3 regions of the Streptomyces sp. NPDC050546 genome follow, and region 2 is predicted to be linked to each of the others. Evidence: riboswitches for the same ligand, from Rfam matches in the RefSeq annotation. Region 2 holds a riboswitch; each other region holds the start of a gene.
What was found. A riboswitch is a leader RNA that binds a small molecule or an ion and turns the genes downstream of it on or off. The one in region 2 is predicted to bind cobalamin.
Positions count from the first base shown of each region.

Region 1: it holds a riboswitch for cobalamin, as region 2 does, so the genes downstream of both, ACIBK5_RS30260 (ribonucleoside-diphosphate reductase subunit alpha) here and ACIBK5_RS16350 (cobalamin biosynthesis protein) in region 2, are expected to answer to the same signal.
Region 3: it holds a riboswitch for cobalamin, as region 2 does, so the genes downstream of both, ACIBK5_RS35205 ((2Fe-2S) ferredoxin domain-containing protein) here and ACIBK5_RS16350 (cobalamin biosynthesis protein) in region 2, are expected to answer to the same signal.

Region 1 is NZ_JBITGX010000013.1:214,648-224,589, forward strand. Features, by position in the region: gene ACIBK5_RS30255 (ATP-binding protein) at 1-1,840, opposite strand, end outside; cobalamin riboswitch at 2,032-2,175, shown strand; gene ACIBK5_RS30260 (ribonucleoside-diphosphate reductase subunit alpha) at 2,298-4,673, shown strand; gene ACIBK5_RS30265 (ribonucleotide-diphosphate reductase subunit beta) at 4,730-5,734, shown strand; gene ACIBK5_RS30270 (GlxA family transcriptional regulator) at 5,983-6,945, shown strand; gene ACIBK5_RS30275 (cytochrome P450) at 6,960-8,327, opposite strand; gene cyc1 (epi-isozizaene synthase) at 8,324-9,409, opposite strand; gene def (peptide deformylase) at 9,705-9,942, opposite strand, start outside.
Region 2 is NZ_JBITGX010000006.1:60,437-70,378, reverse strand. Features, by position in the region: partial or broken gene ACIBK5_RS16380 (cobalamin biosynthesis protein) at 1-191, opposite strand, end outside; gene ACIBK5_RS16375 (cobyrinate a,c-diamide synthase) at 209-1,591, opposite strand; gene cobO (cob(I)yrinic acid a,c-diamide adenosyltransferase) at 1,591-2,190, opposite strand; gene ACIBK5_RS16365 (putative cobaltochelatase) at 2,190-4,211, opposite strand; gene ACIBK5_RS16360 (hypothetical protein) at 4,208-4,411, opposite strand; gene ACIBK5_RS16355 (cobyric acid synthase) at 4,408-5,943, opposite strand; gene ACIBK5_RS16350 (cobalamin biosynthesis protein) at 5,940-6,881, opposite strand; cobalamin riboswitch at 6,982-7,122, opposite strand; gene ACIBK5_RS16345 (hypothetical protein) at 7,269-7,490, opposite strand; gene ACIBK5_RS16340 (anion permease) at 7,526-8,773, opposite strand; gene ACIBK5_RS16335 (lysozyme) at 8,918-9,670, opposite strand; gene ACIBK5_RS16330 (class II aldolase/adducin family protein) at 9,869-9,942, shown strand, end outside.
Region 3 is NZ_JBITGX010000018.1:99,031-108,972, forward strand. Features, by position in the region: gene ACIBK5_RS35185 (ATP-grasp domain-containing protein) at 1-618, opposite strand, end outside; gene ACIBK5_RS35190 (cysteine synthase family protein) at 615-1,637, opposite strand; gene ACIBK5_RS35195 (hypothetical protein) at 1,634-2,491, opposite strand; cobalamin riboswitch at 2,545-2,691, opposite strand; gene ACIBK5_RS35200 (ferric reductase-like transmembrane domain-containing protein) at 2,778-3,752, shown strand; cobalamin riboswitch at 3,804-4,041, shown strand; gene ACIBK5_RS35205 ((2Fe-2S) ferredoxin domain-containing protein) at 4,104-4,475, shown strand; gene ACIBK5_RS35210 (universal stress protein) at 4,503-4,922, opposite strand; gene ACIBK5_RS35215 (APC family permease) at 4,925-6,424, opposite strand; gene ACIBK5_RS35220 (iron ABC transporter permease) at 6,506-8,581, opposite strand; gene ACIBK5_RS35225 (ABC transporter substrate-binding protein) at 8,627-9,610, opposite strand; gene ACIBK5_RS35230 (ABC transporter ATP-binding protein) at 9,607-9,942, opposite strand, start outside.

The DNA of each region.
Region 1 (9,942 bases), on a different contig from region 2:
CGGGGCCCCTGTGCGACGGCTCGTCCTTCCCCTCCTGGAATCCGGCCCCGGCGCCGCCGACTCGGGGAGGGCGTCTCCCCACCCGCCCGCGGGACATGAACACGACCGCGACCAGCAGCTCACGACCGGGGCCGGGCGGCCGCAGCACCTGCTCGATCAGCTCGCCGGCATCGGCCTCCTCCAGGTGGCTCAGCAGCCGGAAACCGAAGTAGGCCTGCAGGATGCTGTGCGGGAAGCGCGCCTTCATCTCGGAGCTCTCCAACAGCCCGAGCTTGTCCGCGTTGCCCACCAGACGGGCGAGGACCGCGTGGCACTGCGCCATGTTCCCTCTGTGCAGCCGCCTCCCCTCCTGGTCGCCGAGCCTGGCGCAGAGCGCTGCCCAGATCTGTTCCCGGTGCCACTCGGAGAAGGCGTTCCCGTTGGTGCCGTACTGGTCGGTGCCGGGCACCCTGACCCACAGACGTCCACCGGGGTGGCCCTCCGGGCCGAGCAGCTCGGCGCAGTCCACCTCCAGCTTGTCCTGGAGCAGTCCCACACAGGCCAGTGCGGAGACCACCTCGAGGGTGTCGCGGCGCTCGTGCGGGGCGAGCGCGACGTCCTCGCGCAGCCGGCCTTCGAGCAGGGCACGGCCCCAGGTGTCCAGCAGCCACAACCGGAGCGTGCTCCGGTCCCGGCTGCGTGTGTTCAGACGCTTCGGGTCATCGGTCGGACGGTCACGTTCCAGTGCACCGTGCCGGTGCAGTTCACGCGCGATCTGCAGATAGACGGGCGATTCGGTCACCTCCGCCGTCTCCACGATCCAGTCCACGCGACGCTCGTCCGTCTCCGGTACGGAGGCTTTGACGAATTGCAGCGCCTCCTCCTCGCTCAGCGGTTCCAGCTCCACGATCGCGGCGGGCGTGGTGTCCAGGGGACTGTGTGGCCGGGAAGCGATGACCACCGGGAGCCGCTCCTCATAGGCGCGTTCGATGGCACAGCGGATGATGTTGTCCCGGTTCTGCTGAAGGCCGCCGTCGAGAAGAGCCTCCTCCAGTCCGTCGGCGATGACGACCAGCTTGTCGTCGGCGAGCAGTTGCTGCCACACCCGCTCGATCTTGGTGCGGGCCAGAATGCCCTGCGGCGCCACCTCGGCGAAACGCTGCCTGGCCATGCGCTCGAAGTTCAGCTCGGTCCCGCCGTCGGCGTCCCGCAGCCGGATCGGCACGGGCACGGCACGCTGCTGGGCCAGTAGTTCGGTGAGCCGCACCAGGACGGCGGTCTTCCCCGTGCCGACACCGCCCACGAGCAGATAGGGCCGACGGGTGCCGCGCTCCCTCAGCCGTTGGGCGATGACCTGCGCGAGCTCCTCGCGACCCACGATCTCGGTGGAGTCCTGCCCGGCCGTGAGCACGAGCTTGTGCGGGTCCTTGCGCGCCTTCACGAGGTAGCGCCGTTTGTTCCAGCTGTACCACCAGAACAGGAAGAGCGCGGCGGCGACCGAAGCGGTGAGGGCCGGACCGACGAAGCGGACCAAGGCGTCGAGTCCAGGGTCCTGCTGCCATCTCTCGACCGTGGTCTTCTCGTCGGTGACCAGCATGTGCACGCCGGCCCCGATCCAGCCGAAGACCACGAGGGCGCCGACCGCCCAGACCATCCGGAGCACGTTGGTGTAGGAGAACCACCTGCGCCACTTCCTGGGCCGGGTGGTGCCGCGGCGGGCCTCGAGACGGATGGTCAGGCTGTGCCAGTAGCCGACGACGACGCGGCTGGTCCATCTCGCCGCCCGTCGCAGATCCAGGGTGGCCATCGGCGCGTTGTGCGGCCGCGCCTTGCCAGGTGTGCGACGGACGACCCTCGTCATGGTGAGTACTCCCTCCGAGGGCGATCTGATTCCCAGTACGGAGGACCCGCGGACGTCGGCACCTACTTCCATGGAAGCACTCCCGGCATGCCCCGCAACCCGATGGGGAAACGCCGGCAGGGCATCACTCTTCTCACCTGTCAGCTGACGCTCCGACACCAGCGCGACACAACATCTGGGGGCGTCACCCGAACCCAGCACAAGATGTATGCTCGTGCTCGCTGCCGCCGCAGGGGAATCCGGTGCGAATCCGGAACTGTCCCGCAACGGTGTACTTGTGCATGTTTCATGCACAAGCGTCAGTCCGAGGACCTGCCGACAGCGCACCCGGCCGTCCGGCCGGGGTGCCCTGACGTCCGGGCCTCGTGGAATGGGCCGGTGGACGCGACGCCGTGTGCGCTCGTGTGCTGCCCCCTGCCCTGCGCGAGGCCCCTTGCCGAGCGAGGGAGAGCCCCACGTGACCATCGCGCCAGCCGAACCGGTCTCAGCTTCCGAGAAAGAGCACGACGGTCCCGGTGCCGCGCTGCTGCGGACCCTGACCGAGCTGACCGCCGATCTCCCCGACGCCGACCCCGGCCGGGTCGCCGCCGCCGCGCTGCGCGGCCGGTCCGCGCGGGCGGACGAGACGGAGCTGCGCGAGCTCGCGACGGAGTCGGCCGCCGGCCTCATCTCCGAGGACCCCGCCTACTCCCGGCTGGCCGCGCGCCTGCTGACGATCGGCATCCGCGAAGAGGCCGCCTCCCAGGGCGTCACGTCCTTCACCGAGTCCGTCGCGGTCGGCCACCGTGAGGGGCTGATCGCCGACCGGACCGCCGAGTTCGTGCGCGTCCACGCCGCCCGGCTCGACGCGCTGATCGACCGGGCCGCCGACGACCGCTTCGGCTACTTCGGCCTGCGGACGCTGCACAGCCGCTACCTGCTCCGCCACCCGATCACCCGCAAGGTCGTCGAGACGCCCCAGCACTTCATGCTGCGCGTCGCCGCCGGCCTCGCCGAGGACGACACGGCACAGGCCGTCGACGAGGTCGCCGCGCTCTACGGGCTCATGAGCCGCCTCGACTACCTCCCCTCCTCCCCCACCCTCTTCAACTCCGGCACCCGGCACCCCCAGATGTCGTCCTGCTACCTCCTCGACTCCCCCAAGGACGAGCTGGACTCGATCTACGACCGGTACCACCAGGTGGCGCGGCTGTCGAAGCACGCGGGCGGCATCGGCCTCTCGTACTCCCGTATCCGTGCGCGCGGTTCGCTGATCCGCGGCACCAACGGCCACTCCAACGGCATCGTCCCGTTCCTGAAGACCCTCGACGCCTCGGTCGCCGCCGTGAACCAGGGCGGTCGCCGCAAGGGCGCGGCCGCGGTCTATCTGGAGACCTGGCACTCCGACATCGAGGAGTTCCTGGAGCTGCGCGACAACACCGGCGAGGACGCCCGCCGTACGCACAACCTGAACCTGGCGCACTGGGTGCCGGACGAGTTCATGCGGCGGGTGAACGCCGACAGGCAGTGGTCGCTGTTCTCCCCCTCGGACGTGCCCGAGCTGGTCGACCTGTACGGCGAGGAGTTCGACGCCGCGTACCGGGCGGCCGAGGCGAAGGGCCTGGCGAGGAAGACCCTGCCCGCCCGTGAGCTGTACGGCCGCATGATGCGTGCCCTCGCGCAGACCGGCAACGGCTGGATGACCTTCAAGGACGCCGCCAACCGCACCGCCAACCAGACGGCCGAGCCGGGCCACGTCGTGCACTCCTCCAACCTCTGCACGGAGATCCTGGAGGTCACCGACGACGGGGAGACGGCGGTCTGCAACCTGGGGTCGGTCAACCTGGGTTCCTTTGTCGACACATCGACCGGCGACCTCGACTGGGAGCGCCTGGACGAGACCGTCCGTACGGCCGTCACGTTCCTCGACCGGGTCGTGGACATCAACTTCTACCCGACCGAGCAGGCGGGCCGCTCCAACGCCCGCTGGCGTCCGGTCGGCCTCGGGGCCATGGGCCTGCAGGACGTCTTCTTCAAGCTGCGCCTGCCCTTCGACTCGCCCGAGGCCAAGGCGCTCTCCACCCGTATCGCCGAGCGCATCATGCTCGCCTCGTACGAGGCCTCCACCGATCTGGCCGAGCGCAACGGCCCGCTGCCGGCCTGGGAGAAGACCCGTACGGCCAGGGGCGTGCTGCACCCGGACCACTACGACGTGGAGCTGACCTGGCCCGAGCGCTGGGCGGCCCTGCGCGAGCGCGTCGCCACGACCGGCATGCGCAACTCCCTGCTCCTCGCCATCGCACCCACGGCCACCATCGCCTCCATCGCGGGCGTGTACGAGTGCATCGAGCCGCAGGTGTCCAACCTGTTCAAGCGCGAGACGCTGTCGGGCGAGTTCCTCCAGGTCAACTCCTACCTGGTGGACGAGCTGAAGCGGCTCGGCGTGTGGGACGCCCGCAGCCGGGAGGCGCTGCGCGAGGCGAACGGCTCGGTGCAGGAGTTCGCCTGGATCCCCGCGGACGTACGGGCGCTCTACCGCACGGCGTGGGAGGTCCCGCAGCGCGGTCTGATCGACATGGCGGCGGCCAGGACACCGTTCCTGGACCAGTCCCAGTCCCTGAACCTCTTCCTGGAGACGCCGACCATCGGCAAGCTCTCCTCGATGTACGCGTACGCCTGGAAGGCCGGGCTGAAGACGACGTACTACCTGCGTTCGCGCCCGGCGACCCGCATCGCCCGCGCGGCACAGTCCCAGGCGCAGCCTGAGAAGACCATCCCCGTGCAGCAGACAGCCGACCCCGACGCGGTCGCCTGCTCCCTGGAAAACCCCGAGTCCTGCGAGGCCTGCCAGTAATTCCCACCCGCCACCCGACCACCACCCCTGGAGGACGGCGCTCCGCGCCGGCTGTTATGACCCAGAACCTTCTCGACCCCGGCTTCGAGCTGACTCTCCGCCCCATGCGCTACCCGGACTTCTACGAGCGCTACCGGGACGCCATCAAGAACACCTGGACCGTGGAGGAGGTCGACCTCCACTCGGACGTCGCCGACCTCGCCAAGCTGTCCCCGGAGGAGCAGCACCTGATCGGCCGACTGGTCGCCTTCTTCGCCACGGGCGACTCGATCGTCGCGAACAACCTGGTGCTGACGCTGTACAAGCACATCAACTCCCCCGAGGCGCGGCTGTATCTGAGCCGGCAGCTCTTCGAGGAGGCCGTGCACGTCCAGTTCTACTTGACGCTGCTCGACACCTACCTCCCCGACCCGGAGGACCGCGCGGCCGCGTTCGACGCCGTGGAGAGCATCCCGTCGATCCGCGAGAAGGCCGAGTTCTGCTTCAAGTGGATCGACTCGGTCGACAAGCTGGACCGCCTGGAGTCCAAGGCGGACCGCCGCAAGTTCCTGCTAAACCTGATCTGCTTCGCCGCGTGCATCGAGGGCCTGTTCTTCTACGGTGCCTTCGCCTACGTCTACTGGTTCCGCAGCCGGGGCCTGCTGCACGGCCTGGCCACCGGCACCAACTGGGTGTTCCGGGACGAGACGATGCACATGTCCTTCGCCTTCGACGTGGTCGACACCGTCCGCAAGGAGGAGCCGGAGCTGTTCGACGACCAGCTCGAGCAGCAGGTGACGGACATGCTGCGGGAGGCCGTCGAGGCCGAGCTGCAGTTCGCGCGCGACCTGTGCGGTGACGGCCTCCCGGGCATGAACACCGAGTCGATGCGGCAGTACCTGGAGTGCGTGGCGGACCAGCGGCTGACCCGCCTCGGTTTCGCTCCGGTGTACGGCTCCGAGAACCCCTTCTCCTTCATGGAGCTCCAGGGGGTTCAGGAGCTGACCAACTTCTTCGAGCGGCGCCCCTCGGCGTACCAGGTGGCGGTGGAGGGCACCGTCGACCTGGACGAGGACTTCTGAGCCCGCTCGCTCTCCCGGGCCTCCTGGGCCTCCCTGATCTGACGGTCGGCGCGCTTGTCGCGCATGATGCCGATCACTGACGGGAGGACCAGGAGGACCAGCGTCCCGAGTACGAAGATCATTGCGATGAGTGTCTGTGCCTGGTTCGTTTCCATGGACACCACTGTCGCGCCGATGACTCCTTACCGTCAGTGGCAGTACTGCCGGGGACCCTCGAATTACTGCCACTGACGAGGCACACTGGAGACATGCTCCAGAACGTGGCCGCCGTCCTGCTCGACGGCGTGAACCCCTTCGAACTGGGTGTGGTGTGCGAAGTCTTCGGCACCGACCGCAGCGACGAGGGCCTGCCGGTGTACGACTTCGCCGTCGCCTCGGCCGAGGGCCCGGTCCTGCGCATGAACTCGGGCTTCTCGCTCCAGGTCGAGCACGGCCTGGAGCGGCTGGAGACGGCCGACCTGATCGCGGTACCGGCCGGGCACAGCTACGCGTCCCGTGAGTTCCCTCCGGAGCTGCTGGACGCCCTGCGGCGCGGGGTCGACCGCGGCGCCCGGGTGCTCAGCGTCTGCTCCGGCGCCTTCGTGCTGGCCGCCGCCGGGCTGCTGGACGACCGCCGCTGCGCCGTGCACTGGAAGCACGCGCGGGACCTCGCCCGGCAGTACCCCCGGGCCGTAGTGGAGCCGGACGTGCTCTACGTGGACGAGGATCCGGTGATCACCTCCGCCGGCACGGCCGCCGGAATCGACGCCTGCCTCCACCTGGTCCGCAAGGAGCAGGGCACCGAGGTCGCCAACAAGATCGCCCGGCGAATGGTGGTGCCGCCGCACCGCGACGGCGGCCAGGCCCAGTACATCGAGCGCCCGCTGCCCCACTCCGAGGGTGACACGATCGGCGACGTGCTGGCGTGGATGGAGCGCCACCTCGACGAGGAGGTCACCGTCGAGCAACTGGCCGCCCACGCCCATATGTCCCCGCGCACCTTCGCCCGCCGCTTCCAGCAGGAGACGGGGACGACTCCCTACCGCTGGGTCCTGCGCCAGCGGGTGCTGCTGGCCCAGCGGCTGCTGGAGGCGACGGACGAGACGATGGACGCGATCGCCGGCCGAACGGGGTTCGGCAACGCGGCCACGCTGCGCCACCACTTCGTCCGGGCGGTGGGCACCACGCCGAACGCCTACCGGCGCACGTTCAGGGGGCCCGAGGCGGCCTGACGCTCACCGGCCGGTCACCTCGGCACCGGCCGCAGCAGCAGGTCGTGCGGCCGGAGCGTGATGCCGACGCGTGTGCCGTCCTTCGAACCGGCCACCTGCTCGAAGCGGTACCTGCTGGCCAGCGCCGCCGTGATCAGCGTCAGCTGTGCCATCGAGAAGTGGTCGCTCGGGCACTTGCGGTTGCCCACGCTGAACGGGCTCATGGCGTGCTTCGGGATGTCCCTGACACGGTCCGGCAGCCAGCGATCGGGGTCGAAGTCCAGGTTCCGCTCGTACGACTTCGCGTCGCGCTGGATCGCGTACGGGCTGTAGACGATGTCCGCCCCGGCCGGAATCCGGTATCCACCGAGTTCCGTGTCACGTACCGCCCGGCGCGTCAGAATCCAGACGGCGGGACGCAAACGCATGGCCTCGACGACGACATTGTTGGTGTGCCTGAGTCCCCGGACGTCCTCGAATGCCACCGGCCTCCCACCGGTGACGGCTTCTACTTCGTCACGCACCCGGTCCGCCTGTTCAGGGTGTTCCGCGAGCATATGCAACAGCCACATGATCGTGGAGGCGATGGTTTCGCTGCCGGGGGTGAGGATCGCGACGACCTGATCGTGGATCTCCTGTTCCCCGATGGGGTCGCCATTCTCGTCCTTCGCCTCCAGCAATGCCGTCAGCAAATCGTCCGGCTTTTGACCGGATGCCCGGCGCTCGGCGACGATCTCGTCCACCAGGAGATGCAAATCGGCCAATGCCCGGTTGAATTCGCGGTTGGCCGGGAGCGGCAGCTTGTAGAGCGGCCCGAGCGGGACCACCATCCGCCGGTACATCCCGCGGAAGACGGTGGCGAGCGCGACGCACAGCCGCTCCGCCCGCTCGTCCATGGAGGCGCCGCGCAGCAGACAGCGGGCCGCGACGCGCACGGCCACCCGGAAGGACTCGGAGGTGCAGTCGACGGTCTCGCCGGGCTTCCAGCGCTCGGTCAGCGCGTGCGCCTCCTCCTCCATGATCGGCCCGTAGGCGGGGATGGCGTCGAGCCGGAAGGCGGGCTGGATGGTGCGCCGCTGGCGCCGGTGCCGCGGCCCGTTCGCCGTGGCCACTCCCTCCCTGCCGAGCAGGCCCTCCAGGGACTCCCAGAGCGGCCCGGCGATGATGAAGTCGTTGCTCAGCGCCAGAGCGCCGGTGAGGTCCGGGGTGGTGACGGCGTACACGGTCTTCGGCCCGAGCTTCAGGCGGACCACGTCACCGTGGTCGCGCAGCCGGGACATGAACGCCAGCGGGTCGCGCACGAGCTTCCAGCCGTGACCGAGGCCGGGGACTCCGCCGCCCGCCCGGGGCGGCTCACGCAGATCCGGTGCCGGGGCTTCGGGTTGCACAGACTCGACGGTCATTTCTCACCTGCCGCTTCGTTGTTGACGTACGGGGGCGTGGACCGGTCGTCCCAGCTGTCGACCATGTACCGGCCGGACTCGTGGTGGAACCAGTAGACGGAACTGAACCAGTTGCGCATATTGCTCAGACAGGCCCGCACGGCGCCGCTCAGTTCCTTTCCCCGCACGGTGCCGTCGGCGAGGTCGTCGGCGAACCGTAATGCTTCCTGTTCGACATCGAGGAATTCAGTGATGCAATTCTCGACACGGTGCCTCAGGTCCACGACCGCCTGTTCCAGAGTCAGCCCCTCATGGGTGATGAGACTGATTCCGAGATTATGCACCTCGTCGCCCGCTATTTCCTTGGGAAGGGAGCAGAGGTCGTTGTACCAGGCGGCGAATTCCTGACTCAGCAGCGCTGCCCGCCGGTATGCCGGGTGTTTCCGGACGGGGTCGGGTATTTCGCATCCTGCGGTCGGCTCCAGTAGATCCGTCCATATCCAGTGGGCGAAGGTGAGCCGGCGCAACCGTAGATATTCGTCGACGGTGGGCACGATTCCGTGGGAACGGTTGTGGAACTCCCGGTCGTAGGCGTCGACCACCGCGTGGAAGTGCCGGGCGAACCGGAGGTTCCACGTCCTCGGCAGGAACGCGTACAGCCGCAGCACGCTGTCCGCGAACCCGGCGACCAGTGGGTCCTCGTGGTGCAGGTGCGCCCCGGGGAAGTCGAGGGCCGTGTGCAGCCGGTCCCGCAGCCGCCGCCAGGCGGCCGGACGGCCGTGCACGATGTCACGGTCGTGCCGGTCGTCCCAGACGAAGAACCAGGCGCTGTAGTCCGCGATCGCCTGGAGGACCTCGTCGGGGGCACCGATGTAGTACCCGGCCATGAGGTCGGTGTAGCAAAGGCCGTCGGCATATTCCTCCACCTTGTCCGCGGGCATGAGCCGCTTTTCGAGCAGCCAGGCCCGGGTCTTCTCCTGGCACTTCGGCCAATACGGGTGGAGTTGCCGGGGAAACGCCGCCTCGATCACCGGTAGAGAGAGCGACGGTGGAACTGCGATGGTGGTCGGTGTCGATGTGGTGCCGTCTGGCAAAGCATGCACGAACTAACCCCTCTCAGCCGCCAGTTGGCGCGGGCGCCCCTCCCTTCGTGCCGGGCGTGCGCCGTTGCATACCCCGCTCATCCCATTCAGCACTACAACTGACCGTTCTGGGAACGCATTTGCTTCATTCACTACCCCACAGTGCCGGGATCCTCCCGGTGTGTGACTGGTAGCGGATCACCAGGAGAGCAGAAGCGATCGAACGTGCGACGGACAGACGAACGGCACAGACGAACGGCGTCTGTTCGGGACGGGATTCCCGATCAGACGCCGTTCGCCTGGTGCTCGCGAGGTCTCAGTCGTTCGCGACCACGGGGTAGCGGGGCTCGTTCTCGGCCATCTGCCGCAGCGCGTCCTTGCGCTCGCGCTTGGAGAGCCGGTCGATGTACAGGTAGCCGTACAGGTGGTCGGTCTCGTGCTGCAAACACCGAGCGAAGTAACCGGTGCCGCGCACCTTGATCGGGTTGCCCTTCTCGTCCTGCCCGGTCACCTCTGCGTAGTCGGGCCGGGCGAGCGGCGCGTACGCGGTGGGC
Region 2 (9,942 bases):
CCGGCGGAGTAGGTCACCAGGGGCACCCCGAGCCGCCGCGCGGCCTCCACGACGCCCGGCTCCTCCGCCTTGGCGTCGACGGTGGCGAGCTCGGCGACGCACGCCGCGGACAGTCCGGCCTCCCGCAGGGTGTCCTCGACAAGTCCGAGCACCTCCTCGACGGAGACACCCCGCGACGCCCCGATCCCGACGCCGACCAGCCTGCCGCTCATGACGTCCGGCACCTCTCCACGAACCGGAGCGCGACACCGGGCTCGGACGCCCAGTGCGTGTGCAGATAACTCGCGTGCACACCGCGCCGTACGAACCCCTCGACCCGCCGCTCCGGGGTCCGGAACCCCCAGGCGGGATCCGGCCCCGAGCCGGGCTCCACGGCGGTCCGGTGGAACTCGTGGCCCCGCATCCGGGTCCCCGCCGCCGCGAGCGCACTGTCGCCGAGCGCCACGGCGTCCCGGTACCCCAGGGTGAGCCGCCGCGTCATCCGCGCCCCGGCGTCCAGCACCCCGCACATCGGCTGCCCGTCCAGCTCCCGGCACAGATACAGCAGCCCCGCGCACTCGGCGGCGACCGGGGCGCCGCTCTCGGCCAGCCCGGCGACGGCCTTGCGCAGGGGTTCGTTGGCCGACAGCTCGGAGACGTACATCTCCGGGAACCCGCCCCCGATCACCAACCCGCTTGTGTCTTCGGGCAGTTCCTCGTCCCGCAGCGGATCGAAGGGCACGACCTCGGCCCCGGCGGCGGTGAGCAGCTCGGTGTGTTCGGCGTAGGAGAAGGTGAACGCCTCACCACCGGCCACGGCGACCCGAGGCCGGGGTGACTCGTGTGACCGCGTCGGCCGGTGGCCGGCCGAGGACACCGCCTCGGCGGCGTCCCAGGCCCCGCAGGACAACGCGCCCGCGCCCCGGGCCAGCCGCATCAACGCGTCCAGGTCGCACCCCTCGGAGACCTGCTGGGCCATGGCCGCGACCGCGTCGACCGCCTCCTCGCGCCGCTCGGCGACCGGCACCAGCCCCAGATGCCGCGACGGCGTGTCCACCTGCGGCGCCCGCCGCAGCACCCCGAGCACCGGCACCCCGACCTGCTCCATGGCCTCCCGCAGCAGCCACTCGTGCCGGTCCGTCGCGACCTTGTTCAGAATCACGCCCCCGACCCGCACCTCCGGGTCCCAGGTGGTGAACCCGTGCACCAGCGCGGCCACCGACCGGGACTGCGACGACGCGTCGACGACCAGCACCACCGGCGCCCGCAGCAACTTCGCGACATGAGCCGTGGACGCCAGCTCGCCCTCGCCGGCCGCCCCGTCGAACAGCCCCATCACGCCCTCGACGACGGCGATGTCACACCCCCGCGCCCCGTGCAGGAACAACGGCCCGACCAGCTCCGGTCCGCACAGATAAGCGTCGAGGTTCCGTCCCACGCGCCCGCTCGCGAGCGCGTGATACCCGGGGTCGATGTAGTCCGGCCCGACCTTGTGCGGGGACACGGCGAGTCCCCGCGCGGCGAACGCGGCCATCAGCCCCGTGGCCACGGTGGTCTTGCCGCTGCCGGAAGCAGGCGCGGCGACGACCAGCCGTGGGACGGACGAGGACATCACCACTCGATGCCCCTCTGCCCCTTCTGCCCGGCGTCCATGGGGTGCTTCACCTTGGACATGTCGGTCACGAGGTCGGCGAAGTCGACGAGCTTCTCCGGCGCGTTCCGCCCGGTGATCACGACATGCTGGGTCCCGGGCCGGTTCCGCAGCACCTCCACGACCTCGTCCGTGTCGATCCAGCCCCAGTGCAGCGGGTAGGCGAACTCGTCCAGCACATACAGCTTGTATGTCTCGGCCGCCAGGTCACGCTTGACCTGCTCCCAGCCCTCCCGGGCCTTCTCCTCGTTGTCCATCTGCCCGTCGCGCTGCACCCACGACCAGCCCTCGCCCATCTTGTGCCAGTCGACGGACCCGCCCTCACCGGACGCCCCGAGCACGCGCAGCGCGTTCTCCTCGCCGACCTTCCACTTCGCCGACTTGACGAACTGGAACACCCCGATCGGCCACCCCTGGTTCCAGGCCCGCAGCGCGAGCCCGAAGGCGGCGGTGGACTTGCCCTTGCCGACGCCCGTGTGCACGAAGACGAGCGGCCGGTTCCGGCGCTGTCGGGTCGTCAGTCCGTCGTCCGGAACGACACTCGGCTGTCCCTGCGGCATTACGCGGCCCTCCTCGAAGTACCCTGCACATCCTTGACCAGCCCGGCGATGGAGTCGGCCCGCAGTTCGTCCAGCGTCACGGCGGTGCCGCCCAGGTCACCCGCGAGCTGCCCGGCGAGCCCCAGCCGCACCGGACCCGACTCGCAGTCCACGACGACGGACGCGACGCCGTCGGCCGCGAACAGCCGCGCCGCACGCCCGGCCAGGGCGACCGGCTCCGGGCCGCCGGTGGCCCGCCCGTCCGTCACCACCACGACCAGCGGACGCCTTGCGGGATCGCGTAGCCGCTCCACCCGCAGCACGTCGTGCGCGCGCAGCAGCCCGGCGGACAGCGGGGTACGGCCGCCGGTCGGCAGCGACTCCAGCCGGGCCGCCGCCGCGTCCACGGACGAGGTCGGCGGCAGCGCGACCTCCGCGCCCGACCCCCGGAAGGTCACCAGACCCACCTTGTCCCGCCGCTGGTACGCGTCCAGCAGCAGCGACAGCACGGCACCCTTCACGGCGCTCATCCGCTGCCGTGCCGCCATCGACCCGGAGGCGTCCACGACGAACAGCACGAGGTTGCCCTCGCGGCCCTCGCGGGTGGCCTGCCGCAGATCGTCGCGGCGCACCACGAGTCCCGGCCCGGACCGCCCGCGCGCCCGCTGGTGCGGGGCCGCGGCCTGCACGGTCGCCGCCAGGTGCAGCTTGGTGAGGGAGCCCTTCGGCCGCCGGGCGCCCGTGGTCCGGCCGTGCTCGGTCCGGGCCCGCGAACGCCGCCCGGCGGCACCCTCGCCGAGTCCGGGCACGCTCAGCACCTTGGTCCGGAAGGGTTCGGAAGCGCGGGCGGCCGACTGTTCGCCGGCTCCCGACGGCTGCGGCTGCGGCTGCCCGTCCTGCTCGGCCTCCGGCCGGGCCTCCTGGTCACCGCCCCGGGGCCCGTCGTCGGGGGCCGGCTGTCCACCGCCCCCGCCGGGCCCGTCCGGCCCCGAGTCCGGGTCCGGGTCGAGATCCGGGTCCGGGTCGTCGTCCCCGGAGAACTCCTCCAGGGTCTCGTCCAGCTTGTCCTCGTCAAGACCCGGCGCGTCGAAGGGGTTGCGGCGCCGCCGGTGCGGCAGCGCGAGCAGCGCGGCCTGGCGTACGTCCTCGGAGAGCACGTCCGTACGACCGGCCCAGGCCGCCAGCGCGGTGGCCGTCCGGGCCATCACGATGTCGGCACGCATGCCGTCCACCTCGAAGGCCGCACAGGTCGCCGCGATCTGCCGCAGCGCGTCGTCGCCCAGCCGCACCGACGGCAGCAGCTTCTTCGCGGCCACGATCCGGGCCCGTACGTCGGCCTCCTCCTCGGCCCAGCGGGCGGCGAAGGCGGCCGGGTCGTCGTCGTACGCCAGCCGCCGCCGTACGACCTCGACGCGCTGCTCGGGCTCCCGCGAGGCCGCGACCTCGACGGTCAGCCCGAACCGGTCGAGCAACTGCGGCCGCAGCTCGCCCTCTTCGGGGTTCATGGTGCCGACCAGCAGAAAGCGGGCGGCGTGCCGCACGGAGACGCCCTCACGCTCCACGTACGAGGCGCCCATCGCGGCCGCGTCCAGCAGCAGGTCGACCAGGTGGTCATGGAGGAGGTTGACCTCGTCGACGTAGAGGATGCCGCGGTGCGCGTCGGCGAGCAGGCCGGGCTCGAAGGCCTTCACGCCCTCGGACAGCGCCCGTTCGATGTCCAGCGCGCCCACCAGCCGGTCCTCGGAGGCGCCGACGGGCAGCTCGACCATGCGGGCCGGCCGGGAGGCGAAACCCCCGGGCTCATGCGGCCCGTCCGGGCAGCCGGGGTCGGGCGAGCCGGGGTCGCAGGAGAAGCGGCACTCGGAGACGACGTCCACCTCCGGCATGAGCGCCGAGAGCGCCCGCACGGCCGTCGACTTGGCCGTGCCCTTCTCGCCGCGCACCAGCACACCGCCGACCGCCGGTGACACGGCGTTCAGCAGCAGCGCGAGCCGCAGATCGTCCTGGCCGACCACGGCCGTGAACGGAAAGGGGGTGGTCACTTTTCGTCGTCCTCCAAGTCGCCTTCGAGTTGCGGGTGGATGTCGGGTCGCGGACGGCTGTCGGGTCGCGGGTGGATCAGACAGCCGGGGGTCGGGCAGCCGGTCCAGCGTCTCAGGTGGCCCGCGCTCGCCGTGCGGGCGGTCGGCCCCACCGCCACGGTCCTCAACTGGGCGGCCGACCCCACCGCCATGGTCCTCATCTGGGCGCTCCCGGCGGGACGAAGGGCAGCCCCTTCGGCGCGCCGGACTCGATGAGCCGCCACAGCGCGTCCGTGTCCGCGTGCTGTTCGATCAGGTCGCCGAGCCGGTCGAGCTGCTCCTCGCGCAGCGCGGCGAACGAGGTGTCCGGCGCCGGTACGAAGCGGCGTCCGGCGGCGTCCGCCACCTCGCGCAGGAAGGCACGCCGGAATCCGTCCGACTCCAGCGAGCCGTGCCAGTGCGTGCCCCAGGTCTGGCCGACCCGGCAACCGTCCAGGCCGCGTCCTTTGTCATCAGAGATGAACGTGTCGCCGCCGGTGACGTCGGCGACGCCGTGGTGGATCTCGTAGCCCTCGACGTGCTCCCCGAGGGCCTCGCCCGTCGGCCGGGTGAGGGTCTTCTCGCGGGCGAACCGCACCCGCACGGGCAGGACCCCGAGCCCGTCGACCTGGCCCCTGCGGCTCTCGACGTCGTCCTCGATGTGCTCGCCGAGGATCTGGAAGCCGCCGCAGATGCCGAGGACGGGCCGCTGCTCGGCGGCCCTGCGCGCCAGCGCGTCGGCCAGCCCGCGCTCCCTTAGCCACTCCAGGGCACGGACGGTCCCGCGGGTCCCCGGCACGACGACGAGGTCGGCGTCGGCGAGTTCCTCCGGCCGGTCCACGAACCGCACGACGACACCGGGTTCGGCGGCCAGCGCGTCGACATCCGTGAAGTTGGACATGAGCGGGACCGCGCAGACGGCGACGCGCAGCACGTCCTCGCCGACCGGCGGGGCGACGACGGACTCGCGGACCGTCCCCCGCAGGGAGACGCGCAGCCCGTCCTCCTCGTCGATCCCGAGCCCGTGCCGGAAGGGCAGAACGCCGTACGTCTGCCGCCCGGTGAGGCCGTGGAGCATGTCGAGCCCCGGCTCCAGCAGGGAGACGTCCCCGCGGAACTTGTTCACTAGGAACCCGGCGACACAGTCCTGGTCCTCGCGGGACAGCAGGGCTACGGTCCCGAAGAACGAGGCGAAGACCCCGCCCCGGTCGATGTCGCCGACGACGAGCACGGGGAGCCCGGCGCCCCGGGCGATCCCCATGTTGACGATGTCCGTCCGTCGCAGATTGATCTCGGCGGGAGAACCGGCCCCCTCACAGATCACCGCGTCATACGTGCCCCGCAGTTGCTCAAGGCAGTCGAGCACGGTCCCGAGCAGCCGCTGCTGCCGCCCGCCGTGGTACCCGCGCGCACTCATCTCCCCGACCGGCTTGCCCAGCAGCACGACCTGACTGCTCTGCTCGCCGCCGGGCTTGAGCAGCACGGGATTCATCAGCGCGGTCGGCTCCACACGGCACGCCTGCGCCTGCATGGCCTGCGCCCGCCCGATCTCGGCGCCCTCCCGCGTCACGAACGAGTTCAGCGACATGTTCTGCGCCTTGAACGGCGCGACCTTGACGCCCCGCCGCACCAGCCACCGGCAGATCCCGGCGGTCACGACGCTCTTGCCGGCGTCGGAGGTGGTACCGGCGACGAGAAGCCCCCCGCCCGTCATGACGTACGCCCCTTCACGATGTGGCGCGCGGCGGCACAGACGCCGAGCGCGAGCCAGCCGACACGCCTGGACAGCCGTGCGGCCCGTTCGATGTCCCGGGTCGTGACGCCGCGCCCCGCGCCGTTGAGTACGGGCCGGTGCTCGACCCGCCCGCCGTAGGACAGGGTCCCGCCGAGCCGCACCCCGAGCGTCCCCGCGAACGAGGCCTCCACGGGCCCGGCGTTGGGACTCGGATGCTTGGCGGCATCGGCACGCCAGGCCGCCACGGCTCCCCGTGGATCGCCCCCGGCCACGGCCGCGAGCACGGCGGTCAGCCGGGCCCCGGGCCACCCCGCGACATCGTCCAGCCGCGCGGAGGCCCACCCGTAGCGCCGGTACCGGGCCGACTTGTGCCCGACCATGGCGTCGAGGGTGTTGACGGCCCGGAACCCGAGAAGCCCGGGCACGCCGCCCACGGCCCCCCACACGAGCGCCCCCACGACGGCGTCGGAGGTGTTCTCCGCGACGGACTCGACGACGGCCCGGGCGATCCCGTCGGCGTCGAGTGCCTGTGGATCCCGTCCGCACAGATGCGGCAGCCGCGCACGGGCCGCTTCGACGTCCCCGGCCTCCAGGGCGCGTCCGATGACCTGCGCCTCCCGCGCGAGCGAAGTCCCCCCGACGACGGCCCAGGTGGCGACAGCGGTCAGTCCGATCGACGCGGGGGCGGACCTGCGCACCGCACGCGCGGCGACGGCCCCCAGCGCGACGGCCCCGCCCGCGCACACCACGGTGTGCAGCGCGCCCCATCCCCGGTGGTCCCGCCACAACACCCGCTCCACCGCACCCGCGGCCCGCCCGAACGCGGCGACCGGATGCCCCCGGCGAGGATCTCCGAGCAGCAGATCACCGATCAGACCGACGGCGGCACCGTACGCGTGGACGCGACCGGCACCCATGGGCTCAGCCGGCCTTGGCGGCGGACAACGGTGGAGTACTGACCCTCGATCGGCAGCCGAGCATGGCGATATGTCCTCACTCAGGGTGTCCACGCCCTGGTTCGACGAGACCGGCGGTGAGAGTTCCTGGCTCCCGGGGGGTTGTTACCCCGGTGACAGTGGCGGGACCGCGCCGGACTTCCACCGGCTTCCTCTCCTGCCGCCGTATTGGCCCCGGCAGTCCACCACGGCCGCGAACAGCCGTCAACTTGCCGTTGACCTGCGAGAGGAGAGTGTGGACAAGCCCACACCGCCCGCCTCGCAGGGGGTGCCGACGGCTGCCCCGCACACGGCGACCGGGCGGCCCGGGACCGAAGCCCCGTGCCGCCCGGTGACGGACGATCGTGGTCAGGCCACGATCAGATAGATCCCGTACCCCACAGCCGCCGCGCACGCCGCGAAGCACGCGTACGCCCCCGTCACCGCGAGCCCCGCGGACCCGCCCGCCGCCACCGCCCGCTCACGGCGCGACAGGCCCGTGATGCCGAGGGTGAACAGGCCGACGAGGATCACGGTGGCCACGAGGCTGACGCCGAAGACGGAGCCGAGGGTCGCCCAGTCGATCTTCATCTCAGAGATTCTTCCTTGTCACCGGGTGGGCGGGATCAGACCGAGGTGGTCGTGGTGGAGGGCTTCCGGTCGGCAGAGGGCTGGGCCTGGGCCGGGATGGTGGCGGCCAGTTCCTCGGACGGGCCCGCCGGAGGCGGCGTCACCGCGGCGATCGCGGTGGTCACGACACCGGCCGGCTCCTCGTCGACCTCGTTGACGTTGGTGTGGTCGACGACCTCGCGGCGCGACAGCTTCCAGATCACCGCGCTGGAGGCGACCAGGAAGACCGCCACGACCGCCGTGCCCCAGTTCCCGAAGCCGGTCACGTACTCGGCGAGCGCGCCCACCAGGGCCGCCGCCGGCAGCGTCAGACCCCAGGCGACGAACATCCGCGTCGCCGTCGACCAGCGGACCACGCCGCCCTTGCGGCCGAGCCCCGCGCCCATCACCGCGCCGGACACGGAGTGGGTGGTGGAGAGGGAGAAGCCGAGGTGCGAGGAGGCCAGGATGACCGTCGCCGCGCTGGTCTGGGCGGCGAAGCCCTGCTGCGGCTGGAGGTCGGTCAGGCCCTTGCCCATGGTGCGGATGATGCGCCAGCCGCCGAGGTAGGTGCCGAGCGCGATGGCGATACCCGCCGAGAGGATGACCCACATGGGCGGGTCGGAGTCGGGGGCGACGGCGCCGCCGGCGACCAGGGCCAGGGTGATGACACCCATCGTCTTCTGGGCGTCGTTGGTGCCGTGGGCCAGCGAGACCAGGCCCGCGGAGGCGATCTGGCCGGCCCGGTAGCCCTTCTTGGAGGCGTCGCCGTCGGCCTTCTTGCCGAGGGAGTACGTCAACCGCGTGGCGAGCAGTGCGGCGATGCCCGCGACCAGCGGGGCGGCGACCGCCGGGATCAGCACCTTGGTGACCAGGACGTCACCGTGCACCGCGCCGACGCCCGCCGAGGCGATCGTGGCGCCGATCAGGCCGCCCATCAGGGCGTGCGACGAACTGGACGGCAGACCGACGAGCCAGGTCAGCAGGTTCCAGAGGATCGCGCCGACCAGGGCGGCGAAGATGACCTCGGGACGGATGCCGGCCTCGTCGACGAGGCCTTTGGAGATCGTGTTCGCGACTTCGACGGACAGGAAGGCGCCGACCAGGTTGAGCACCGCGGACATGGCCACCGCGATCTTCGGTCTCATGGCGCCCGTGGAAATGGTCGTGGCCATCGCGTTCGCGGTGTCGTGGAAACCGTTCGTGAAATCGAACGCAAGTGCGGTTACCACCACAATCGCGAGGATCAGCGAGAAGCTTTCCATTTACCCAGGCAATCGTTCGGCGTCGTTGGCGGGACGAACGTAGGTAACCCGAGTGAACGGAAGATGAACTGGGAGGGGCGCAGGGGTGTCCGCAACAGGGGTCCGTCATTCCGCCCTGGTGCGACGGCCCTTGCGCCCCAACGATCATGTGCCCCTGGCGAACTGTTTCAGTCGATCGAGTGACCCGCCGAAGAGATTCTGATCACCCGGGAGGGTGCCGTCGCCGTTGTCGTACTGCCAGAAGGTCCAGGAGGACCAGCCGGCCGGCAGGGGTCCCGCGCTCGCCGCGTTGTAGCGGGCGACCCACAGGGGGTGATGCGCGGCGAACGCACGGCTGTTGCCCGTGCACGTGTTCCACCAGTGGGTGGTCGTGTAGATCACCGGGCGGCGGCCGGTGAGCCGCTTGATCTCGTCGCTGAACGACTTGATCCAGTTGACCATCCCGGCCTTGCTCAGGCCGTAGCACTTGTGCTTCTTGTCGTACGGGTTGTACTCGATGTCGAGCGCCGGCGGCAGCGTCCAGCCGTCCGCGCTCCAACTGCCGCCGTTGCGTACGAAGTGGGCCGCCTGCGCCCGGCCCGACGACCTGTTCGGCAGCGCGAAGTGGTAGGCGCCGCGGACGAGGCCCGCCGCGCGTGAGCCGTTGTACTGCCGGCTGAAGTAGGGGTTGCGGTAGGTGGTGGACTCGGTCGCCTTGACGTAGACGAATCTGGCGCCCTTCGCCTTCGCGCTCCGCCAGTCGACGTTCTTCTGGTGGGACGAGACGTCGTGCCCCTTCGGGCGGCTCGCCGCCGTGGCCGGGAACTCCGCGAGCGAGGTCCCTCCCAGCGCGAGTGCCGCGGCGGAGACCGCCAGTAAGCGGCCGCGGCGGCGGGTCGATATGTGGTCACGGGCCATGTGATTCCCCCCGGAATGGCGACGTGCACGGCAAATCCCCCAGAGAGTACTGGAGGGCTGTTGAATGTCCGATGATCTCCGGCCAAGAGAGATCCATGGCGAGTTTGTGCGGGTATGCGCCCTTACGCATGCTCGGTTTCCGGCCTAAAGTGCCCCCGCCCAGCGGCGCGTTGAAGGGCTGCCTGGCAGGATCGCCGCATGGCTGAGGAGCGAGGCGACGAGCGGGGCACGGGGGACGTCCGAGGCGGCGGACAGGATGCGGGGGAGTCGCG
Region 3 (9,942 bases), on a different contig from region 2:
CCCCGCCCAGGTGAGGGTCTCGGCGCTGTACACCGGCCCGCCGAAGTACGGCTCCGCGAACAGCCGCCCCTTCAAGGGCTGTTCCGCCGCATCCCGCAGGGACCTATCCAGCTCCCTCTCGTCGCGCACCAGCCAGACGTTCTGGCTTCCGGTGCCCGCCGTGTCCTTGAGGACCGCCGGCAGGCCCACCTCCTTGAGCAGCAGTTCCCGGGCTTCCGCGTCCGGACCCGCGGCCTCGGCGGCCCGGCCGCGGGTGAGACCGGCCTCGTGCAGCCGGTTGCGGACGGCCGCCTTGTCCCGGGTGAACCGCAGGACCCCGGGATCGAGCCCCGGCAGGGCGAAACGGTCGGCGAGGTCCGCTCCGGCCAGGGTCCAGGTGTCGGTGGAACTGATCAGGCCCCGCAACTCCGGCGTACGCTCCAGCAGTTCCGCCACCCGCTCCACGTCGAAGGTGTCGATCTCCACGACGTCCAGGGCGCCGGCGGGCAGCCGGTCCAGTTCGTAGGCGTAGTAGGCCGGGTCGCGGGTCAGGAGCAGCAGCCGCTCGCCGAGCCGGTCGGCGGCGCGTACCAGGTGCCCGAGCCCGAACGTCAGCGACTCCAGACAGACGACCGTCATGCCGCCCGCTCCTTCCAGTGGGCGGGGCAGGCCGTGCGCCGCCACGTCATTCTCGACCAGGGCATGCTCATCTCCTCCGGGTCGCGGACCTCGACGGGCTTCAGCGAGGCGGGGTCCAGGGCCTCCGGGTACCGGGCGAAGACGCGCTCCACATAGCGGTGTCCGGTGTCGGCGCCGATCACCAGGTGCAGCCGGTCGGGGTGGCGGCGGGCCTCGTACATCGCGGCCAGATACCCGGCACCGGTGGACAGCCCGGCGAAGACGGCGTGTTCGCGCAGCAGGCTGACCGCGCCGGACATGGCGTGTGTGAAGTCCATCCAGTGCACGGTGTCGTAGAGGTGGTGGCGGACGTTGTCGAAGACGATCGACGACCCGATGCCCGCGATGATCGCCTCGGGGTCGTGATGGTCCTGGCTGCCGAAGGTGACGCTGCCGAACGGCTGCACGCCGACCAGCCGCACCGACGGCTCCGTCTCCCTGAGACGCTCCACGAGGCCGCCCGTCGAGGCGCCGGAGCCCACCCCGCCGACGACGGTCAGCGGGGTTCCGGGAAACGCCTCGGCTATCCGGTCGGCGACCTCGTGGTAGCCGAGGCAGTGGATGTCGTCGTGGTACTGGCGCATCCAGTGGCAGTCGGGGCGCTCGGCGAGGATCTCGCGCACCCGCCGGACCCGTAACTCCTGGTCGAGCTTGAGGTTCCGGGACGGTTCGACCTGCTCGACACTCGCGCCGAGGATCTCCAGCTGGGCGCGGGTGGTGGCGTCGACGGTGGTGGACGCCACGATGTGGCACCGCATGCCGTGGCGGTGACAGGCCAGCGCGAGGGCGTAGGCGTAGATGCCGCTGGAGCTGTCGATCAGGGTCTGGCCCGGCCGGACCGTACCCCGGTCGAGTAATCGGCGCACGGCGGCGAGCGCCGAGTAGATCTTCATCGACTCGAACCGGAGCAGCACGAGCTGGTCGGTGAGCCGGACCAGGTCGGGAACCTTCAGGGCGTCGGCGATATGGGGGTGGATCACCCGTAGCCTCCTTGGGCGAAAGTGCACTGGTGGCCGAGCGAGCGGAAGAACGCGGACAGTTCGGATCTGACGCGGGAGTCCGGGCGGCGGACGAAGAGATAGCCGGTCAGACAGCCCGTGTGCGCGACGAAGACACCGTCGGCACCGAACCGCTCCCGGTGGCCCAGCACCCGGTCGAACGTCGTCTTGGGCAGCACCTCCTGGGACAGCACGGCACTGGTGGTCGCCGCCCGCGCCACGGCGGCCGCGTCGCCGCAGGCGAAGCCCTTCAGCAGGTCGGTCAGGCACCGCTCGTACTCCTCGCCGCGGCGCCGGTAGTGCGCGAGGAGCAGCGAGGTCACGGCGGCGGTGTCCACCGTGCCCGGCTCGATCACATAGGCGGTGTGGAAGCCGATGTCCGTGCCCAGCCGCCGCACCACCCGGTGCCGGCCGCTCAGATGCAGCGCGAACTCGTCGAGGAAGACGCTGTCCGACCGTTCGATCGCCGCCAGGACGCCGAGCACCACGTCGGTGTCGCAGGGCAGCGAGAAGATCCCCGACAGACAGCGCAGGGTCGCCACGATGTCCGCCGTCGAGCTGGCCATCCCGACGCCCACCCGCAGATCGGAGTGCGCGGTCCAGCTTCCCGGCGGCAGGGACGACAGGCCGTGGTGTTCCAGGAAGAGCCGGGCCGCCGTCAGGGACTTCTCCCCGAGCGGAAGGGGCCGCGCCGCCCCTGGCGTGAAGTGCACCCAGGAGTGGCGTTCCACGGGGAACGACACCACCGCGATGTCCGGATCGGGGCCCGCCCGCAGCGGCCCCTGGTACAGCTCGCCGAGCGTGCCGTGACAGACACCGGACACGACACCACTCACGTGCTTTCCTCCGTCCGCCGACCCAGTCCTCGAGGTCACCGTGCACAGCCCGCGTGACGCGCGGGCGCGGTGGCAGGTCTTCGGACTCGTGGGCCGGCGTGCGCTCCCACTCACCGCTGCGGGACAGTCCCGGATTCCCACCGGGTTCCCCTGCGACTGCGCGCCTCAGCGTAGGGAGGGCCACAGGGGATGGAAAGGGTGCCTCCGGGGCCCCGACGGGTACCGGCCGTCCCTCTGGCCGGATTGCCTCTCGGTAACCCATCTCCCCTCGGTGAGACTGTGCTCGATGCTGGTGAACCCGAGGTCCGACGAGAACGGGACGACCGTCCCGAGACCCGGCGCCGAGCGCGTCGCCCTGCGCGGAGATCTCCGCTCCGCGCTGCCCGACGCCGGTGCGGCGGTCGTGGTCACGGCAGCGGTGTTCGCGCTGCTGTGGGCGCGCATGGAGTCGGGCACCTCCGACACGGTCGCGGTCATGCCGTTCATGGACGATCCCGGCACCTACTGGATGTACCTGCTGAGCCAGGCGTTCGGCTGGTCGGGCCTGTTGTGGGCGTGGGGCACGGTCATGCTGGGGCTGCTGCTGTCGGGGCCGGGCCCCGGCCGGCTGCCGGTCTCCCGGCAGGTCCTGGAACGCTGGCACCGCACCACCAGCCTGACCACGATGGCCCTGATGTTCGCGCACGCCCTGATGTTCGCGGCGGAACTCGTTCGCTACGAGGCGCAGTTGGGGTGGGCCGAGCGGCTGTGGGCCGGCTTCGCGGACACCTTCGTGCCCGGCTGGTACGACTCCGGGACCGGCCGCATCGCCATCCCCCTCGGCCAGGGCGCCCTGTACCTGGCGATCCCCCTGGGCCTGCTCTTCTACGTCCGGCACCGCATCGGCGCGAACACCTGGCGCCGCCTGCACCGGTCCGTGATCGTCGTGTACGTCCTCAGCGTCTGGCACACCCTGCTCTACGGCACCAACGTCTGGTACGGCGAGTGGCCGCGCACCGTGCTGTGGCTGCTGCAACTGCCCGTCGCCGCCCTGCTGGTGCTGCGCCTGCTGCGGCCGGCCCGGCGGTCCGAACGCCTGGCCGCGCCCGGTGCGCGCACGGGCGTGACCTGGCCGGCCTGGACGGCACGGGCGGTGGGACGGATCGCCGCCGGGGCCGTCGTCGTAGGGCTCCTCGCCGTGGTGGCCTCCGGCCGGGACGGTGGCCGCGAACGCCCGGCCGAACCGCCGGCTACGCAGCCGCACGCCCACGAGACGGACTGAGGCCGCGCACCGGCCGCATGCGAGGATGATCGGCGAACAAGGCGACGGCGGAACGAGGAAGCCGGTGTTAATCCGGCGCGGTCCCGCCACTGTGACCGGCCCTAGGGGGCTTCTGATGGATCTCCGCGGCGTCGCGACGCCCGGCACGCACTCTCGCCGCACCGGCCAAAAGGCCTAGTAGCTCCGCTACGAGGCCTTCCGCCCGGCACGCCGAGAGCACGCACCGAACGCCGCTCCTTCTTCCGCGGAGATCCATCAGAAGCCCCCTACGCCGGGAGCCAGGAGACTCACGCGGTCGCCTCCTCGACGAACCACCGGGGCGGATCTCCCCGGAGAGAGGACAGGTGCGGCATGTCCGCAACCCCGGCCGGAGGGGTTCCGTGCCGCGTCGTCGTCTGCCGGGACTGCTGCTGCGGCACCGGCAAGGTGACCGGCGTCGACCACACGGCACAGACCGAGCGGCTGCGCGAGGCGGCGCCCGTGCGGGTCTCCGAGTGCCTCGACGTCTGCGACCAGGCCAACGTCATCGTCGTACAGCCGTCCGCCGCGGGGCGTGCCGCCGGGGCCCGGCCGGTGTGGCTCGGGCTGGTCAACGACCCGGCCGCGACCGAGGACATCGTCTCCTGGGTCCGCGAGGGCGGCCCCGGTATCGCCCCCCTGCCCGACATCCTCGGCCTGTACGCCTTCAGCCCGCTCGCGAAACGCCGCGCGGGCAGTTCCTGACCCGGGCGCTGCGCAGGGCCGGAGGCCTCAGGACTCGTCGGCCGGCACGCACAGCACGGGGACGTTCGAGAGGTGCAGCAGCTTGTGGGGGGTCGAGCCCAGCAGGGCCCCGCGCACCGGGCTCTCGCCCCATGTGCCCACCACGATCACCCTGGCGTCATGGCGTGCCGCGGCGTCGATCAGCGCCTGTGCGGGCCGCTCGTCGATGAGTTCGACCGTGCTGGGCACGCCGGCCTCGTCGGCGACGCGGACGGCATGACCGAGCACGGTGCTCCCGGCCTCGCGGACGGCCTTCTGATGGGCGCCGTACTCCTCGCCCGTGACGCCGGGTGCCGCGGCGCCGTAGACGATCACCAGGGGTTCGCCGTACGCGGCCGCCACCTCGATCGCGACCCGCAGCGCGCGCAGGGCGCCCGGGGACTCGTCGTAGCCGAGGACCACCGACATCTTCAGGACTCCTTGCCGTGGACGAGATCGGGGTCGACCGTGCTCGGGCGCTCCGACCAGAACGCGGGGGCCGTCAGCCGCCAGACGACCATGATGATCACGCCCGCGACGGCGACGCCGATACCGATGACGAGCGGCGGGCCGAGCCCGAACCAGGAGCTGCCGCTGTAGGAGTTGGCCGGGTCGGCCATGTCCTGGACCGACTCCACCAGCAGCCACGCCAGCAGCCCGGCGCCGATCAGCGGGCCGAGGCCGATCAGGAGGAAGTCCCGGACGCTCCTGGTCAGCTCGCGTCGGTAGTAGACGGCGCAGGCGAGGCCGGTGAGCGCGTAGTAGAACGCGATCAGCAGGGACAGCGCCGTCAGGGAGTCGAAGAGGGCGTTCTCGCTGGCGTGGTAGAGGACGAGGTACCAGACGATGGCGATGCCGGCGACCCACCAGGTGCTCACGTCCGGGGTGCGGAACCGGGGGTTGATGTGCCCGAAGTGCTTCGGCAGGGCGTACCGGCGGGCCATGGACAGTCCGGTGCGGGACGCCGGGATGATCGTCGTCTGCGTGGACGCCAGCGCCGACGTCGAGACCGCCAGCAGTACGACCCAGTCCCAGCCGCCCATCGCCTCTTCGGCGAGCAGCGCGAAGATGAACTCCTCCTCGGCGGCGTTCTCGGCGAGGTAGGCCGTTCCGGCGTAGGCGACGACCGCGAAGGCGACAGCGAGGTAGGTCACCAGCAGCAGCACCGTCGACCAGATGGCCGCCTTGCCGGGCGCGGTGGCCGAGTCCTCCACCTCCTCGGTGAGGTTGACCGCCGACTCCCAGCCCCAGTAGATGAAGACGCCCAGCAGCAGGGCGCCGGTCAGCGACGCCCCGCCGGCCCCGAAGGGGTCGAGCCAGCTGAACTCGGGTTCGATGGATTCGAGGGTGCCGGTGTCGGCGTAGACGCGGTACAGCGCCACCACGGCGAAGGCGAGCAGGCAGACGACCTGCGCCAGGATGAGGACGTTCTGCACCTTGGCCGACACCTCGGTGCCGATCACACAGATGGCCGTCATCACCACGATGAGCAGCACGGTGAGCAACTGGCGCACGACGTCGTTGTCCGCCCAGCTGTCCAGGCCCACGGCGAGCAGGAAGAAGGTCACGGCGACATCCGCCAGCGACCCGACGACCAGGACGCCCGTCATCGCGATGGCCCAGCCGCCGAGCCAGCCCGCCCACGGTCCCATGGCCCTGGTGACCCAGGAGAAGGTCGTGCCGCAGTCCTGGTCGACCTTGTTGAGGTAGTAGAACGCCGACGCGATCAGCAGCATCGGCACGAACGAGGCGATCATCACCCCGGGGGCGTAGATGCCCACCAGGGCGACGATCGGGCCGATGACCGCCGCGACCGAGTACGCCGGTGAGGTCGCGTTGAGCCCGATGACCAGCGCGTCGAGGAACCCGATCGCATTGGGCTTCAGGCTCGCGGACGGTGGCGGGCCCGCGTCCGCAATGTCCTTGGCCATGCTCCCTCACTCCCGTTGTGCGTGGATCCATACAACAGGCAGGCGTGAGGCATTTTTGTGATTGACGGCCTTTTAGATGGTTTATGTCGCTTTACGGCCCCGTACCAGCAGACGCAGGAAGTACGGCGTGCCGATCACCGCCGTCATCAGTCCGGCGCCCAACTGGGCCGGGGCGATGACGGTCCGGCCGAGCAGATCCGCCGTACAGACGAGCGCGGCCCCGAGCAGGACGGCGACCGGCACCACCCGTACATGCCGCCGGCCGACGAGGGCACGCGCCGCGTGCGGCGCCACGAGACCCACGAAGCCGATGGTCCCGGCCGAGGCGACGGCGGTCCCGGCCAGCAGGACGCTCACCACCAGGAAACCGAGCCTGGCCCCGGACAGCCCGAGGCCGAGCAGCCGCGGGGTGTCCTCGTCCAGGGAGACGAGATCCAGCTCGGTGCGCCGCGCGACCGCGACGGCCAGGCCCAGCGCCAGCACGAGCGCGACGGGTACGACGTCCGGCATGGTCCGCCCGTACGTCGAACCGGACAGCCAGGTCAGCGCCTTGGTGGCGTTGAACGGGTCGGTGAGCACGATGAGCAGACTGATCAGGGCCGTGGAGCCGGCGGCCATGCCGATCCCGACGAGGACCAGCCGGTTCTGCCGGTAGCCGCCCCGGGCCGCGAGCCCGAAGACGATGGCGGAGGACAGCGCGGCGCCCCCGAACGCGGCACCCGCGATGCCCCAGGTGCCGGCGGCGGGCACGGTCGTCACCAGCAGCACGGCGCCCAGCGCGGCACCGCCGGAGACGCCCAGAACCCCGGGCTCCGCGAGCGGGTTGCGGGTCACGGCCTGCACGAGCGTGCCGGCCAGGGCGAGCGACGCGCCCGCGCACAGGGCGGCGAGCACCCGCGGCACCCGGGTGTCCAGCACGAAGGAGACGGCCTGACCGGCCCGCCCCTGCGCCCAGTTCGCGACATCGCCGAGCAGGAGTTTGCTGTCGCCGAGCAGGACACCGGCCAGCGTGACACCCACGACCACGGCGGCCAGGACGCCCACCGTGACCAGGAACGCCGTCCGGCTGGGGATGCGCAGCCGGTCCGGCGCGTCGGCGCCCGCCGTGTCCCGCAGTCGCAGGGCGGTCACCACCAGGAACACGGCACCGACCAGGCTGGTGACGATGCCGGTGGGCACGGCGACCGCCCGGTCCGCGGGGACGAGGGCCCGCAGCAGCACGTCCGACCCGAGCACCAGCGCGGCACCGGTGAGCCCGGCCACCGGCAGGGCCGCGCGGGAGCGGACGAAGCCACGGAACCGGCGGGCGAGCGGACGCACCAGGGCGGGGGCGCAGAGCCCGACGTAGCCGATGGGCCCGGCGAGGGTGACGGCCGCCGCCGACAGCAGCGCCGCCAGCACGACCACCGTGACACGGGTGGCGTGGACCGGCACGCCAAGACCGCGCGCCGCGTCGTCCCCGAGGGCGAGCGCGTCGACCCGCCGTGCGACCAGCAGCAGCCCGGCGAGTCCCACCAGGGCGACGGGCAGCATCTGAAGGACGCCGTCGAAGCCGTTCTGGCCGATGCTCCCCTGGTTCCACTGGTAGAGGCCCTCCGTCTGCTGCGGGAACAGCAGGAGCAGCCCCTCCGTCACGGAGTTCAGGCCGAGCGCGAGCGCCGTGCCGGCGAGGACCAGCCGTACGGTGCCCGTGCCGAGCCCGGACAGGGCGAGCACGACGGCCGCCGCCACCAGCCCGCCGGCGAAGGCGACGCCCGAGGAGGCCAGCAGGGGCAGGGAGACGCCGGTCGCGCCGACCAGCCCGAGCGCCAGGTACGAACCGGCGTTCACCGCGAGGGTGTCGGGCGAGGCGAGCACATTGCGGCTGACGGCCTGGAGGACGGCGCCCGCGATGCCGAGGACGACGCCGACCAGGACGCCGGCGGTCATCCGCGGCAGCCGGGAGGCGATGACCACGGACGCGTCGCCCGGATCGGCCTGCCCGGTCAGGGCCTTGAACACCTGCGCCGGTCCGACGGCGGCGGTGCCCTGGGTGATGTCGACGACCGCGAGAGCGGCGACGAGGAGGACGAGCCCGGCCGTCACCGCGGCCGCGCCCGTACGGGACGCGGCCGCCGCAGGGCGGGTGGTGCTGGGGGGTGCTTCGGTGACGGCCATGGCTCCGGTGCTTCTGCTTCGTCCGAGCGGCTGTTTCGCCGGCTGCTACTTCGTCAGCTCGCCGACGAGGGCGTCGATGTACGCCTCCATCGACTGGGGACCGCCGAACATCCAGATGCCGTCGGGCAGCCGGTGCACCTTGTCCGCCTTGACGAACGGCAGGGACGTCCACACGGCGTTCTTCTTCAGCTGGCCGGAGAACGGGTTGCTGGACTTGTCCTCGTCGTTGCCTATGTAGGCGAACCGCACGTCCTTCGGCAGGGCCGTGAGGCCCTCGACGTCGGTGGTACCGAGGCCGTAGGCCGGGTCGCCCTTGACCTTCCAGGCGTTCTTCAGACCGAGCTGCTTGTTGACCGACCCGATGAGGGAACCGTCGGTGTACGGGCGCAGGGAGACCTGGTTGGCGGTGACATAGCCGTCGGAGAAGGCGATGTCGGAGCCGTCGAGCTTGGCGTCGGCGAGGGCCTTCTTGCCCTCGGCGACCTTCGCGTCGAAGTTCTTGCGGGCCGCCTCGGCCTTGTCGGTGGTGCCGGTCGCCTTGGCGATCAGGTCGAGGTTGGTGAACATCTGACCGATCTGGTCGGAGGCGTCCGCCGACTTGATCTCCAGCACCGGGGCGATCTTCTTCAGCTGCTTCACGGCCGCGTCGGGCAGGTCGGAGCTGGCCACGATGAGGTCGGGGGAGAGCGAGGCGACGGTGTCCATGCTGGGCTCGCCGCGGGTGCCGATGTCCTTCGGCTCGTTCTTCAGAGGGACGGCGGTGTCCCAGGTCTTGTAGCCCTTGACGTCGGCGACGCCGACCGGGTCGACGCCGAGGGTGATGAGGCTCTCGACCTCGTTCCACTCGGTGGCGACGACCTTCTTCGCCGGGCCGTCCAGCTTGACCTTCGCGCCCGTGGAGTCGGTGAGGTCGATGGCCTCGGAGGTCTTCTTCGAGGAGCTGTCGGCGGCCGGCTCGGTGGTGCCGCAGGCGGCGAGGGTGAGCGCCGCGGCGGTGGTGGTGGCCGCGGTGAGCAGGATGCGTCTCATGAGGTGGTGCCGAGCCTTTCGCTTCGGGTGTTGCGGGTGTGGTGCCGGCCGATCGGACGGGTCCGCAGTCGGCCGGTGTGGGGGTCTGTGTCGACGTCGATCCGGATGCCGTAGACGGCGGTCAGCCGCTCCGGGGTCAGGACCTCCTCGGGCCGGCCCTCGGCGACGATCCGGCCCGCTTCGAGCAGCGTGATCCGGTCGGCGATGGCCGCGGCCTGGTCGAGGTCGTGCAGCACGACCCCGACGGCGATCCCGTGGTCGTCCGCCAGATCGCGGACGAGGTCGAGGAGTTCGATCTGGTAGCGCAGGTCGAGATAGGTCGTCGGCTCGTC